Regions from separate parts of the Streptomyces sp. ISL-99 genome, predicted to be linked through region 2. Evidence: riboswitches for the same ligand, from Rfam matches in the RefSeq annotation. Region 2 holds a riboswitch; each other region holds the start of a gene.
The links. A riboswitch is a leader RNA that binds a small molecule or an ion and turns the genes downstream of it on or off. The one in region 2 is predicted to bind cyclic di-AMP.
Positions count from the first base shown of each region.

Region 1 (4,915 bases), on a different contig from region 2:
CCCCGGCCCCCGCTCGGCCCGCCGCAGCGCGGGCAACTCCGGCCGCGGCCGCCGCCGTACCCCCGCCAAGCGCTCCGCCCTCCTCACCGTCGCCGTGCCCTCCGCCTGCGTGATGGGCGTGGCCGGCATCGCCGCCGCCTCGGTCGGCAGCGTCGGCGGCGGCGCGCCCGCCGAGGAGAAGAAGGACACCACCACGACGGCGTCGGCGGCCGATCCCGGCTCGGTGAAGCCCGTCGCGGTCAACAACAAGCTCGACACGCAGTTCGCCAACCTCAGCACGAAGGCCGAGGACTTCGCCGACCGCGCCAGCCGCACGCAGGAACGTATCGACCTCAGGGAGCGCCAGGCGGCCGAGAAGAAGCGCAGGGCCGAGGAGGCCGCCCGCAAGGAGGCCGCCCGCCCGAAGTTCGCGCTCCCGGTCCAGCAGCACGGTCTCAGTGCGTACTACGGCCAGGCCGGCGTCAACTGGATGTCCGTGCACTCCGGCATCGACTTCCCCGTGTCGTACGGCACCCCGGTGATGGCCGCGACCGACGGCACGGTCCGCACGCAGTACAACACCGCCTACGGAAACATGGCGATAGTGACCGCCGCCGACGGTACGGAGACCTGGTACTGCCACCTCAGCAGCACCAAGATCCGCTCAGGCTCGGTCCAGGCCGGCGACGTCATCGCGTACTCCGGCAACTCGGGCAACTCCACAGGGCCGCACCTCCACTTCGAGGTGCGCCCCGGCGGCGGCTCGGCGATCGACCCTCTGCCCTGGTTCCGCAGCCACGGCCTCAGCCCGACCTAGGCGGCGCCCGGCATTCCCGCTTCGCGCTCCCCGCGCGCGGTCGCCGCCCCTAAAGCTTCTCGACCGGCGCGTACCTGAGCAGCAGCTTCTTCGGCCGCTCGTCGCCGAAGTCGATGGTCGCCTGCGCGTCCGACCCCGTCCCCGTCACCGTCATCACGGTGCCGAGCCCGAACTGGTCGTGCGTGACCCGGTCTCCGACCGACAGCGCGACCACCGGCTTGTCCGAGGTCCGCCGCGTGGCGAATCCCGAAGCGCTGCCGCCCGCGCCCCGCGACCGCGAGGCCAGCGAGGACGACAGCGAGGAGGCGACGCCCGACACCGGCCCGGCCGGAATCTGCGCGCCCTTGCGCTTCCACGTCAGGTACGTCTCAGGGATCTCCTCCAGGAACCGCGACGGCGGGTTGTACGACGGCTGTCCCCACGCGCTGCGCATCGACGCCCGGGTCAGGTAGAGCCGCTCGCGGGCGCGCGTGATGCCGACGTACGCGAGCCGCCGCTCCTCCTCCAGCTCCTTGGTCTGACCGAGCGCGCGCATGTGCGGGAAGACGCCGTCCTCCATGCCCGTCAGGAACACCACGGGGAACTCCAGTCCCTTGGCGGTGTGCAGCGTCATCAGCGTGATGACGCCCGACCCTTCCTCGTCCTCGTCGGGGATCTGGTCGGAGTCGGCGACGAGCGCGACCTTCTCCAGGAATTCGGCCAGCGTGCCGGGCTCGTCGCCCTCCCGCTCCTGCTCGAACTCCAGGGCCACGGCGGCGAGCTCCTGGAGGTTCTCGATGCGCGTTTCGTCCTGCGGGTCGGTCGACGCCTGCAACTCGGCGAGGTAACCGGTCCGTTCGAAGACCGCTTCGAGGACCGTGGCGGGGCCGGCGCCCGACTCGACGATCGTGCGGAGCTCCTCCATCAGCGTGTTGAAGCGCTTCACGGCGTTCGCCGAGCGGGCGGCCATGCCGTACGCCTCGTCCACGCGCCGCAGCGCCTGCGGGAAGCTGATCTTCTCGCGCAGCGACAGCGCGTCGATCATCGCCTCGGCCCGGTCGCCGATGCCCCGCTTCGGTACGTTCAGAATGCGGCGCAGCGGAACGGTGTCCTCGGGGTTCGCCAGGACGCGCAGGTACGCGAGCACATCCCGGACCTCCTTGCGCTCGTAGAAGCGCACGCCGCCGACGACCTTGTAGGGCAGCCCGACGCGGATGAAGATCTCTTCGAAGACACGGGACTGGGCGTTCGTACGGTAGAAAACGGCGACGTCACCGGCCTTCGCGTCGCCCGCGTCCGTCAGCCGGTCGATCTCCTCGGCGACGAACTGCGCCTCGTCGTGCTCGGTGTCCGCGACGTACCCGGTGATCAGGGAGCCGGCGCCGGCTTCCGTCCACAGGTTCTTCGGCCGGCGGTTCTCGTTGCGCTCGATGACGGCGTTGGCCGCGGTGAGAATGGTCTGCGTCGAGCGGTAGTTCTGCTCCAGCAGGATCGTCTTCGCGTCCGGGTAGTCCTCCTCGAACTGGAGGATGTTACGGATGGTGGCTCCGCGGAAGGCGTAGATCGACTGGTCTGCGTCGCCCACGACGCACAGCTCACCCGGCGCCCGGCCCTCGCCCGAGGGACCCACCAGTTCGCGTACGAGCGTGTACTGAGCGTGGTTGGTGTCCTGGTACTCGTCGACCATGACGTGACGGAAGCGCATCCGGTAGTGCTCGGCGACATCGGGGAACGCCTGGAGCAGGTGCACCGTGGTCATGATGATGTCGTCGAAGTCCAGGGCGTTGGCCTCACGCAGCCGCGCCTGGTACATCGCGTACGCCTGCGCCAGGGTCTTCTCGAAGCCGTCGGCGGCCTGACCGGCGAAGGTCTCTTCGTCTATCAGCTCGTTCTTCAGGTTCGAGACCTTGGCGCTGAACGCCTTCGGCGGGAAGCGCTTCGGGTCGAGGTCCAGATCGCGGCAGACGAGCGCCATGAGGCGCTTCGAGTCGGCGGCGTCGTAGATCGAGAACGAGGACGTGAAGCCGAGCTTCTTCGACTCGCGGCGCAGGATGCGCACGCACGCGCTGTGGAAGGTGGAGACCCACATGTGACCGGCGCGCGGGCCGACGAGCTGCTCCACCCGCTCCTTCATCTCACCGGCGGCCTTGTTGGTGAAGGTGATCGCGAGGATCTGCCCGGGGTGCACACCCCGCTTGGCCAGCAGGTACGCGATCCGGTGGGTCAGGACGCGGGTCTTGCCCGAGCCCGCGCCGGCCACGATGAGCAGCGGTGACCCGGTGTGCACGACGGCGGCGCGCTGCTCTTCGTTCAGCCCTTCGAGCAGCGCGGAGGCGTCCACGACCGGGCGCGGCGCGCCGTCCCTGTAGTGCGCGTCCCTGGGGGCCGGGGGCGCGTCGAAGGCACCGCCGAAGAGGTCGTGCGGGACCTCCTCCGGGGCGTGGTCCTCGGGGGGCGGCGGGGCTGTGTCCTTTGCGTACTCCGAGTGCTGGAGGTCGGCCAGGAAGCTGTCGTCAAAGAGGCTGCTCATCGTCTACCAAGCTTAGGCGGGACCACCGACAGCCCGCCCCGGATTCACCACGGCCACACGCATCGGGGCGGAAGGAGAACCGGCCCTCCGCACGTCCGTGCGTCCCTTGCCGCCGCGTGTGACCTTGCGCACGCGCTGTGACCCTGCCGACGCCCTCCGCGCCCTTGCAACCCCCGCAACGGAATCAACTCGGCCAGGTCACGAAAATGTATCGGGCATATCGAACATCGGGCTTCCCAGCAGCCACGACTCTTGGCTAGCGTGCCGACTCGGGCAGCTCGTACCCCCACCGGCGAACAGCGCTGGAGCGGGCGGCCCACGCCGAATCCGGTCTGTCCTCAGGGCAGTTCGGAACCGGGGACCCACGCGCATCACCTGGGGTGAATCGGTCCGCAGTCCCACGGACCGTAGGGCACCTTCCGTTCCGCCCGAACCCGACAGCTAACCCGGTAGGCGGTCCACGGAAGGAGATGCCGGCCTTGGCGTCGCATCGCAAGCCGCGTACCCGGGTACGCACCACCGCTCCCGCCCTGGGCATCACGACGGCCGCATTCGCCTCAGTCGGCCTGCTCGCCCAGACAGCGGGTGCGGCACCCGCCGCGCCGACGGCTCCCAAGCCGACCGTCGAAGAGGTGCAGAAGAAGGTCGACGACCTCTACCGGCAGGCCGGTACGGCCACGCAGAAGTACAACCTGGCCAAAGAGAAGACCGAGCAGCAGCGCAAGTCCGTGGACGGCCTGCTCGACGCCGTGGCCAAGCGCACGGAGAGGCTGAACGAGGCGCGGCGCAAGCTGGGCAACTACGCGGCCGCGCAGTATCGGTCGGGGTCGGTCACCCCGACCGCCGCGCTGCTCCTGGCGGACAGCCCGCAGGCGTACTTCGACCAGAACCGGCTGATGGACCGGATGACGGAACGCCAGAAGACGGACGTGACCGACTTCGAGCAGCAGCAGGCGGCGGCATCGCAGAAGCGCGCCGAGGCGACGCGGAGCCTGGAGACCCTCACCGAGTCGCAGGCCTCCCTCAAGGCCTCGAAGCAGGACGTACAGAGGAAGCTCGGGGAGGCACGCGAGCTGCTGTCCCGGCTGACCGCCGAGGAGAAGGCGCGGCTGGCGGAGCTTGAGAAGAAGCGGGAGGCGGAGGCGAGGCGCAAGGCCGAGGCGGAGCGCAAGCGCCAGCAGGAAGAGGCCCAGAAGGCCGAGAGCGATACGGAAACAGATACGGCCACAGGCACGGGCACGGGCACCGCCCCCGGATCCGGCACCGGCACAGCCCCTGGATCCGGCGCCGGCTCCACCGATGCGTACGCCGTCAAGGCCGAGAAGGTCCTCGCCTTCGCCCGTGCCCAGATCGGCAAGCCGTACGTCTGGGGCGCGGCAGGCCCCAGTTCGTACGACTGCTCCGGCCTGACCCAGGGCGCCTGGAAGGCCGCCGGCGTCGCTCTCCCCCGTACCACCTGGGACCAGGTGAACGTCGGCACCCGCGTCGCGACCGACAACCTCAGGCCGGGCGACCTCGTCTTCTTCTACGACGACATCAGCCACGTCGGCATCTACATCGGCGGCGGCAAGATGATCCACGCCCCCAAGCCCGGCGCGTACGTCCGCGAG
Region 1 covers NZ_JAGGPC010000061.1:39,576-44,490, forward strand. The annotation lists gene J7E91_RS30345 (M23 family metallopeptidase) at 1-796, shown strand, start outside; gene pcrA (DNA helicase PcrA) at 846-3,305, opposite strand; cyclic di-AMP (ydaO/yuaA leader) riboswitch at 3,615-3,777, shown strand; gene J7E91_RS30355 (C40 family peptidase) at 3,776-4,915, shown strand, end outside.
Region 1: another riboswitch for cyclic di-AMP. It lies ahead of J7E91_RS30355 (C40 family peptidase); the one in region 2 lies ahead of J7E91_RS34645 (LysM peptidoglycan-binding domain-containing M23 family metallopeptidase).

Region 2 (4,915 bases):
GACCCTCGGGCGAGAGGTGGAGCCGGTCGCCGTCCCAGGCGCGCCTGTCCTGGACGGACTTGAGCGACCACAGGTCGAGCACCGGGCAGTCGTAGCGGTCGGCGACCGCCCGTACGTGCGCCGTGTACGTCGCGATCTTGCCGCGCAGATGACGCAGCACGGGAATGCCGCGCGTGTCGAAGCCGGTGGTCACCATGACGGTGCCCACGGCGTTGGTGAGGTCGGCGACCGCCCGCTCGAAGCGCTCGGCCACGTCGTCGGGGTCGCTGCCGGGCCGGAGGATGTCGTTGCCGCCGGCGCAGAAGCTCACCAGGTCGGGAGCCAGTGCCTTCGCGCGCGGGACCTGCTCGGCCACGATCTGGTCGAGCAGGCGGCCGCGTACGGCGAGGTTGGCGTAGCGGAACGTGTGCTCGGGGACGCGGTCGTCGAGGAGTACGGCGAGCCGGTCGGCCCAGCCGATGAACGCACCGTCGAGTCCCGGATCTCCGACGCCCTCGGTGAAGCTGTCGCCGATCGCCGCGTACGACCCGATGGTGCCTGCGCTGAATGATCTCGAATCGTCTGCCACGTCGGCACATCCTCCACTGGAGCAAGTGACCTACGCCACCGTAGGGAGGGGTTGACGCGGCGTGATATACGACACCGGTCAAGATTCACCCAACCCGGAATAGACCGAAAACGCACGTACGCCCCCTTTTGCCGCCGTGTGTGGCAGCAAAAGGAGGCGTACGGGGAGCGCTCAAACAGGTCAGACAATGACGCCGTGGCCGCGGAGGTAGGCCAGCGGGTCGACGTCCGAGCCGTAGCTCGGGCCGGTCCGGATCTCGAAGTGCAGGTGCGGGCCGGTGGAGTTGCCCGTGCTGCCGGAGAAGCCGATCTGCGTGCCGCCGCCGACGCTCTGGCCGGAGGAGACGGACAGCGAGGACAGGTGGGCGTACTGCGAGTACCGGCCGTCGTCGTGCTTGATGACGACCTCGTTGCCGTACGAGCCGCTCCAGCCCGCGGAGACGACGGTGCCCGCACCGACCGCCTTGACCGGGGTACCGCTCGCCGCGGCGAAGTCGACGCCCGTGTGGTAGCCGCTGGACCAGCTGCCGCCGGCGGCGCGGTACGGCGTGGTGACGCTTGCGGAGACGGGGGCGGTGAAGCCGGATCCGGCGCTCTGCGCGGCAGCGGCCGGGGCAGGGGCGGAGACAGGCTTCTCGGCCTCTGCCTTGGGGGCGGGCTGGGGGGCGGCCTTCGCCGGGGCGGGCTTCGCCGGAGCGGCCTTCGCGGGGGCCGGCTTGGCCGGGGCCGCCGCCTTCGCCCCGATGGTCAGCTTCATGCCGGGCAGGATCAGCGAGGGGTTGCCGCCGACGACCTCACGGTTGTCCTCGTACAGCTTCTGCCAGCCGCCACGCACGTCCTGCTCGTCGGCGATCTTCGACAGGTAGTCGCCGGAGACCACGGAGTAGGTCTTGGTGCCGGTCTTCTTCTTCGGCGTCGCCTTCTCAGAAGCGGCCGAGGAGTCGGGGGCGGCCTTGCCGGCGGACGCGGGGGCCGGAGCGGCCTTCTCCGCGGCGTTCGCGCCGGTGGCGGCGATGAGGGGAAGTGCGAGTGCGGCTCCGCCCGTTCCCGCGGCGACGAATCCGCGCGTGAGCGGGTTGGACCTCGGGCGGCGGTGCTTACCCTTTGCGGGCATGGAACATTCCTCTCCGGCGCCTACGAGGTGAGCTGTCGGGTTCGGACTGGAGATGCCCGGCCGCGCTGTTGCGCGACTTAACCCCAAAGCCGGACCGGACAATGGAACATCCGGTGGCCGGCGTACTTACCTGGGTCCCCCGCTCCTGCCACGCGTGAGTGAGTGTGAGTGCGGACCCCGGGAGGTGGCAGGATTCGGCGGTCCTCCCGGATTGACGGTGACCGTAAGCCGACGGGGCTGCCCCGTACAAGCCAGTCCATTCGTTCCGCCATTGCCCCGAGAGAATTCACGGCGCAATTCCCGTCACCCTCTGTGGATTACGGATCATCGCGCCCCGCGCGTGAACTGGTAGTTGCTCACGGCGCTTCGCCACGCACCGTCACGAATATGATCCTGCTCACCAGCGGTCCCGCCATTTCCCGTACCCACCAGGGGAGTTAGTAGGAAATAGCCCGTTTCGCCCCAACCGTGACTCACATCCCCCCTTATGCCCGTAAAGGCGTCAAATCCTCCGCAACCGGAAGACCGCCGCGTCGAGATCCCCGCGCAGCGCGGTGCGCAGCCCCCGGTGGAGCAGTACGGAACCCCGGTGCACGGCCGAGGTGTCCAGGCAGGCGTACGCCGCTTCCGGGTCGAGCCCCCGCAGGCGCAGCGGCGGCTGCTGCTCGCCGTAGTGCTGGGCCTGCAGCCACGCGAGGACCACGATGTCGTCGCCGCGCAGGTACTGGACCGCGCTGAGCCCGCCGTCGGGGGCGCGCAGCCGGTACAGCTCGCCGTGCTGCACGACCGGCCTGATCTCCTTGTACAGGTCCACCCACTCGCGCGCCTCGGCGATCTCGTCCTCCCCCCACCCGGTCAGATCGCCGCCGATGCCGAGCACGCCCGCCATCGCGCTCACGAAGCGGAAGCGCAGCGAGCTGACCCGCCCGTTGAGCTGGGTGTTGGGGCTGTCGGTGACCCACGCGGCCATCGCCCGCGCCGGGTGCAGCTGACTGAAGCCGTGCTGGATGGCGAGCCGGTCCAGCGGATCGGTGTTGTCCGAGGTCCACACCTGGTCGGTACGGGACAGGATCCCGAGGTCGATCCGTCCGCCGCCCCCCGAACAGGACTCGAAGGCCACGCCCGGATGCGCGGCCCGCAGCCGGTCGAGGAGCGCGTACAGAGCGTGCACGTGCTCCGTCCACAGCCTCTGCGGGTACGGTTCGCCCGGCCAGCCCGCGTCGGTGAAGCAGCGGTTGAAGTCCCACTTCACATAGTCGACGGGCGCGCTCGACAGCAGGCCGTCGAGCTGCTCCCAGAGGTACGCCTGGACGTCGTCCCGCGCGAGGTTGAGAACGAGCTGGTTGCGGAACTCCGTGCGGGTGCGCCCCGGATGGTGCTGCACCCAGTCGGGGTGCGCCCGGTACAGATCGCTGTCGGCGTTGACCATCTCGGGCTCCACCCAGATCCCGAACCGCATACCCAGCCGGTGCACTTCGTCGGCGAGCGGCTTCAGCCCACCGGGAAAGCGCTCGGGGATGGGCGTCCAGTCCCCGAGCCCGGCCCGGTCGCTGACGCGCGCACCGAACCACGCGTCGTCCACCACGAACAGCTCGACGCCGATGTCCGCGGCCCGTCGCGCGAGCGCGCGCTGCTGCTCCGCGTAGATGTCGAAGCCGGTCGCTTCCCAGGAGTTGTAGAGAACGGGCCGCGAGCGCTCGGCGTCCGGGATCACGTGCGCGAGCTGCCAGGCGTGCCAGGCCCGGCTCGCCCCGCCGAACCCGCCGTCGCTCCACAGCCCCGCGAAGACGGGTGTGGTGTACGTTCCGCCGGGCGCCAGCCGCAGCAGCCCCGAGTCGTCGTGTCCCGCTCCGCCGGTGATCTGCACCGTCCCGTCGGGCAGTTGCTGTACGGCGATGCGCCACGACCCGGACCAGCCGAGCGCGCAGCCGTACACCTCACCGCTCTCCTCCGTGGCGCCCTCCGCGTCGAGGGCGACCCAGGGCAGGTGCTGGTGCCCCGTGTGGCCGCGGCGGCTGCCCAGGACCTTCTCGCCGGGGGCGAGATCCGAGCGTACGAGCCGGGATTCGGCCGCCCACCGGCCGTGCAGCTGGCTCAGCCGCCACCGCTCGCGCCGGGGCAGCGTCCAGGCGGCGGCGTCGGCCCGCAGCAGTTCCAGGGCCGGGGCGTCGGCCGGTCCTTCGTGCGCGACGGTGGCCCACCGCTCGACGACGTCGGAGTCCTCGCGCATCCGGTAGTGCAGGGTGAGGCCGAGGTGGTGGACGGGGTCGGTGAAGCGCAGCCGCAGTTCGTCGCCGGCCGTGGCCGCCTCCGAGTACCGCCACTCGGTGCCGCGCACGACGGGCGTACGTACGGACAGGGCGGGCCGTACGAAACGGGGACCGCCCTCGACCGGGTACTCCTCGCGCCCGTCGAGCTGCGACTCGAACGGCCAGTACGGTGGCGGGGGTTCGGCGGCGAGGGACTCGGCGGCGGCGAGGGAGATGCGCGGCCCCCAGTGCAGGTGAACCAGCTCGTCGTGGCCGGTGAGGTGCAGCGCGTAGCTGCCGGCCGCGCCGGAGAGCAGCCAGGTACGGCCGTTGCCGCCGGTCTCGATCATCAAGTCCCCCAGATCCGCACAGGTACGAACATCTTCGTTCGTCCGGCCTCCCTGTTGCAATGACCGGACGGGGTCGGCCGAGATGGTTGCCCCGGGAACCCGTGTCGTATCGTCGAAACGCGCCGAAGTCGGCGAGCAGCGCCGACGGCAGACTTCAGGAGCCCACGTGACACAGCAGCTGCCGCAGGTCCCGTCGACCGAGCCCGAGCACGAGCCCGAGCTTGCCGCGGTGCGCAACTTCCGCGACGTGGGCGGCCTGCCGACGGCGGACGGGCGGCGGGTCCGGTACGGAGCCCTCTTCCGCAGCGGTCACCTGGCGCACGCCACCGCCGTCGACGCGGCGTTCCTCGGTTCGCTCGGCCTCCACACGATCTTCGACTTCCGCAACGAGGCGGACCAGAAGCTGGAGGGCCCGGACGTGGAGCTGCCGGGGGTGCGCAACGTCAACCTGCCCTTGACGGACCCGGCCGACGGTGCCGTGTTCTGGAAAATGGTCCGCGACGGGAACCTCGACGAGCTGCGCGAGATCCTTTCGGACGGCAAGGCCGCGGACCGCATGTCGGCGACGTACCGCATGATCATCAAGGAGCGTACGGCCGAGCACAGCCAGGTGCTGCACGCCCTGGCCGAGGACT
Region 2 covers NZ_JAGGPC010000090.1:41,739-46,653, forward strand. The annotation lists gene J7E91_RS34640 (SGNH/GDSL hydrolase family protein) at 1-568, opposite strand, end outside; gene J7E91_RS34645 (LysM peptidoglycan-binding domain-containing M23 family metallopeptidase) at 749-1,681, opposite strand; cyclic di-AMP (ydaO/yuaA leader) riboswitch at 1,684-1,856, opposite strand; gene J7E91_RS34650 (alpha-galactosidase) at 2,184-4,280, opposite strand; gene J7E91_RS34655 (tyrosine-protein phosphatase) at 4,447-4,915, shown strand, end outside.

Region 3 (4,915 bases), on a different contig from region 2:
ATAGTACGAGCTGTACGTCCTGTACATTTTTTACAGAGACCCCGGAGGCATCGCCATGCACCGACCCCCCGCCCACAGCACCCGCTACGTACTGCCCGAGTTCACGGAACGCACGAGCACCGGGAGCCGCACGGTCGATCCGTACTCGAAGCTGCTCGACGAGCGCATCGTCTTCCTGGGGACGGCCGTCGACGACACCGCGGCCAATGACGTGATGGCGCAGTTCATGCATCTCGAACACGCCGCCCCCGACCGGGACATCTCGCTCTACATCAACTCCGCCGGCGGCTCGCACACCGCCATGACCGCGATCTACGACACGATCCAGTTCGTCACCTGCGACGTCGAGACGATCTGCCTGGGCCAGGCCGCGTCCTCCGCCGCCGTGCTGCTCGCGGCCGGCACGCCGGGCAAGCGCCTCGCGCTGCCGGGAGCCCGGGTGCTGCTCAGCCAGCCCTCCATCGACCGGCCCGTGCACGGCCAGCCCTCCGACCTGGAGATCGAGGCAAGGGAGTTGACGCGCATGCGTGAGCTGCTCACCGGACTCCTCGCGCGGCACACCGGCCAGAGCGTGGCGCGCGTCGACGAGGACATCGAGCGCGACAAGGTGTTCACGGCCGAAGCGGCGGCGGCGTACGGCCTGGTGGACCACGTCGTACAGAGCCGCAAGGCCTCCCTCACGTTTTCCTCGCCGAGGTGAATCCGCGCATGCTGCCGCCCGAACTGCCGCCGCTGCCCGCACTGACGCGCGCCGAGTGCGAGTTCGTCGACCGCTACCTCGAAGTCCTCGACCTGATGGGACGCATCAACCCCGCACGGGGCGCGGACACCTACGGCGCCCTGCGGGCGGCACAGGCCCTCGCCGGGAAGGCCGCCGCCCTGCGGGACGCGCTCGCCCTGATGCACGAACGCGGCGAGACGCGCGTGCATGCCGCCACGCTCGCGCGGGCCTTGCGCGTGCTCGACGGAGAGCGACGGGCGGGCCGCGTCACCCTCCCGCCGGTATCAGCGAGTTGACACACAGCCAGCCACCTACCCCCCATTGGCGTACGAGAAGAGCTCATCCAAACGGCGTAGGAAATACCTGAACAGCGGTACGGCCCAACTTGCGCAACCTGCCTACGCGCCAGGCGGAATTGAGCATTCCGCCGCTGGTACGGCCATCGCCGGGCACCCGCGCCCCGCGCCGCAAATTCCCCTGTCCACCCGAACGGGTCATCGGTGAGCAGCCTCACAAAACGCCGTTTCGGCTCGGAAATCCGGTGGTTCATGAGTCAAGATCCCTGGGACGACAAGCCCCCGCCACCGCGGCGGGGCGGTCCGGGCGGACGCTGAGTCCTGCCGCCGTCCCGGATGACTGGTCGACAGGAGTGCATCGGCAGGAGTGGAGGACCCAAGCAGTACGGGGTGACCGGAGACGGTCGTCCCTCGGGGTGAAGCCGCGTCACGCGGCCGGGCATCTTCGCCTGTCCGAACCCGACAGGTCATCCTTCACAGGCGGCTGACGAAGGGTTGCGCATGACCGCGCACAGGAATGTCCCGACCGTACTGTCCCGGGCCGGAGCCGCTTCGGCTCTCACCCTCGCCGCGATCGGCGGCACGATGCTGGCGCCGGGGGCCGTCCCCGAAGCACACGCCGCAGCGCACTCGACGAAGGCGCTCAACGTCGCCGCGTCGAAGAAGGGGGCCCCGTACAGGTACGGGGCAGCGGGCCCGAGCCGGTTCGACTGCTCAGGGCTGACGCTCTATTCGTACAAGAAGGTCGGCAAGAGCCTGCCGCGCACCGCCCAGGCCCAGTACAACAAGACCCGGCACATCTCCGCCTCCAGCCGCCAGCGCGGCGACCTGGTCTTCTTCCACTCCGGGCGGAGCGTCTACCACGTGGGCATCTACGCGGGGAGCGGCAAGATCTGGCACTCCCCCAAGTCGGGGTCCGTGGTCAAGCTGGAGAAGATCTGGTCCAAGAGCGTCTGGTACGGCCGGGTGCGCTGAATTCTCCGCACAAACTGTCGATCCGGGAAGGTACGTTCGTCTCCATGACCTTCCTGAATCCGGTACGTCACATCACCTTCGATGCCCACGACCCGTACGCCGTCGCCGAGTTCTGGTCCCACCTGACCGGCTACAAGCTGCTGGACGCGCCGGGCGACGACGAGGTGCTGATCGATCCGGAACAACCCGAGGTGCCCGGACTCCTGTTCATCCGGGTGCCGGAGGGCAAGGCCGTCAAGAACCGCGTCCACCTCGACATCCAGCCGCCGCGCGGCACGCGGGATGCCGAGGTGGAGCGGCTCGCCGCGCTCGGTGCGCGGATCGTCAGCGACCGTCGCACCGAGGACGGTCTCGGCTGGGTCGTCATGGCCGACCCCGAGGGCAACGAGTTCTGCGTGGAGCGCAGCGCTGAGGAGCGCGGGCTCGTCTGACGGGGTGCGGGGTGGCCCGCGGTCCGGCGGTTACGCGGCCGCCGTCACCGGTCCTGCCAGCAGGGCCACCCCCAGCACGACGAGCGCGATCCCGCTGACCGCTTCCACGGCGCGGGCCGCGCCCGGCCGCCGCAGCCAGGCGCCGAGCCCGTCCACCAGCAGGGCCACGGCCGGGAACCACAGCAGCGCCAGTACGACGACGATCGTGGCGAGCAACAGGGTCCTGGGCAGCGGCTGCTGGTCCGCGGGCACGAACTGGGGAAGCAGACTGAGGAAGAGCACCGGCGCCTTGGGGTTGAGCGCGTTGGTGAGGAAGCCCTGGCGCAGACTGCGCCCGGTGCCGCCGGCCGTTCCCCCCTCCGGCTCCGGTTCCTCCTTCCGCGGCGGCGCCGGGCGCAGCGCGGACCACAGGGCCCGGTAGCCGAGGAAGAGGATGTAGGCGCCGCCGAGCAGCTGGATCGCGCGGAAGAGCGCCGGCACGGCGACCAGTACGGCGGCGAGTCCCGCCACGGCCAGCGCCGTGTGGACGAGGAGCCCGCCCGCGACCCCTACCGCGCACGCCACCCCGTCCCGGCGGGATGCCAGTGCGTTGCGTACGACGACGGTGAAATCCGCGCCGGGCATGGCGACCATGCCCGCGGCGACGCCCGTGAAGGCGACCAGCTGTGCGTCCATGCCCTCCAGCCTGGCCGCTCCAGGGCTTTAGCATGTACTTGCGATCTTCTGGGTCTGCCTAAAGGAATGCTTAAAGAAGAGGGACCGCCGGATGTACGACCCGACCCGGCTCGCGGCGCTGGTGGCGGTCGCCGAGGCCGGTTCAATCACGCGGGTCGCCGCGCGCCTGGGCTACACCGCACCCGCCCTGTCCCAGCAGCTCGCGAAGCTGGAGCGGGAGGCGGGCGCCGCTCTGCTGGTACGCCACCACCGCGGGGCCCGCCTGACGGCGGCCGGCGAACTGCTGGCGGCGCGGGCCCGCCGCGTACTGGACGAGATGGACCAGGCGCGGCACGAGCTCGCCCGGCTGGCGGGCCTGTCCGGCGGACGCCTGCGCGTGGGTACGTTCACCACGGCCGGGATCCATCTGCTGCCGCCCGTGCTCAGTGCCTTCCGCCGCGCCCATCCGGACGTGGAACTGGCGGTGGCCGACTACGAGCCGCCCGACGGCGTCTCGGCGGTTGCCTCGGGCGCGGTCGACCTGGCGCTGACCCACGCCTACGAGCCCGCGCCGCCCGTACCGTTGCCCGCCGGAGTCGCGGCGGAGCTCCTGCTGGTCGAGGAGCTCGTACTGGTGACAGCGCCCGGCCACGCGCTGGCCGGCGGCTCCGGGCGGCTGCCGGTCGCCGAACTCGCCGGGCAGCCGCTGATCAGCAGCGCGCCCTCGCATCCGCCCCGGCAGGGCGTAGAGGCGGCGCTGGCCACGGCGGGGGCAACGCCGGCAGTGGTGTGCGAGTCGCCGGGGTACGCCCTGGTGTGCGCCCTGGTCAGTGCGGGGCTGGGGGTGGCAGTGGTGCCGGAGATGGTCGCCGCGATGGCGATGACCCCGCTGGGCGTACGGGCGCTGGAGCCGGCCGGGCTGCGGCGCACGATCTCGGTGGCGCACCGGCCGGGCGAGGCGAGCCCGGCGGCGGACACGCTGCGCGCGCTGCTGCGCGGCGCGTTCGGCAGGGCCGGGGCATCCTGACGGCCCTGATGCCTCTTCCTGGCCGACGGGTGCCTCTACTGGGCGACGGGCTGCTGCACGGGAACGGACCAGGGCAGTTCGATCCACACGGTCTTGCCCCCTTGGCGGGTGGGCTGGACGGAGACCCGCCCACCGCATTCGGCGGTGAGACACCGGATGATCACTATGCCGCGCCCGTTGTCCTGCTGGACGGCCGCGGGAAGCCGTTTCGGCCAGCGGGGGTGGCTGTCGGTGACGCCGATGCGCAACTGCTCGTCCCGGTCGAGCTGTACGTCAACGGTGAACGTCGGCGACTGCCCGAAAGTGTGCTGAACGGCATTGGTGGCCAGCTCCGAAACGATCAGCCGTACGGTATCGGCGGCGTCGGATCCCGGGGGCATGCCCCACTCGCCGAGAATCTCCGCGACATATCTCCTCGCGGCGGAGACCGAGGCTGGCTCGCTCGGCAGAGTGACGGATGCTTCCTGGTGGTCTGCCATGGCGACGCTGTCCCTTTCCCACCGGGGCCGGACTCCGACTCGTAGCGGATGAACTTCGAGGACGGCCTCGGATTGTGCTCCGTCGCCAGAGTGCCACTCATGGTGCTCCGATAGGGCCTGATCACCCAAGATATGCATATATCTGTCGCTCGATGCGGTGAACTCTGCTACGCGAGACCGTATTCGGGCTCGAACCGGCGCATCCTCGCCGGTTGGAAGGAGGCGGACATGCGGCAGAGTCCCGCGGTACGTCGGCGCAAGCTCGGAGAGGAGCTGCGGAGACTGCGCGACAAGGCCGGGCTCACCAGCCCCGAGGCCGCCCGCCTGGTCGG
Region 3 covers NZ_JAGGPC010000065.1:3,552-8,466, forward strand. The annotation lists gene J7E91_RS30850 (ATP-dependent Clp protease proteolytic subunit) at 56-700, shown strand; gene J7E91_RS30855 (hypothetical protein) at 709-1,017, shown strand; cyclic di-AMP (ydaO/yuaA leader) riboswitch at 1,333-1,515, shown strand; gene J7E91_RS30860 (C40 family peptidase) at 1,519-1,992, shown strand; gene J7E91_RS30865 (VOC family protein) at 2,037-2,423, shown strand; gene J7E91_RS30870 (LysE family translocator) at 2,454-3,098, opposite strand; gene J7E91_RS30875 (LysR family transcriptional regulator) at 3,190-4,104, shown strand; gene J7E91_RS30880 (ATP-binding protein) at 4,140-4,583, opposite strand; gene J7E91_RS30885 (helix-turn-helix transcriptional regulator) at 4,812-4,915, shown strand, end outside.
Region 3: another riboswitch for cyclic di-AMP. It lies ahead of J7E91_RS30860 (C40 family peptidase); the one in region 2 lies ahead of J7E91_RS34645 (LysM peptidoglycan-binding domain-containing M23 family metallopeptidase).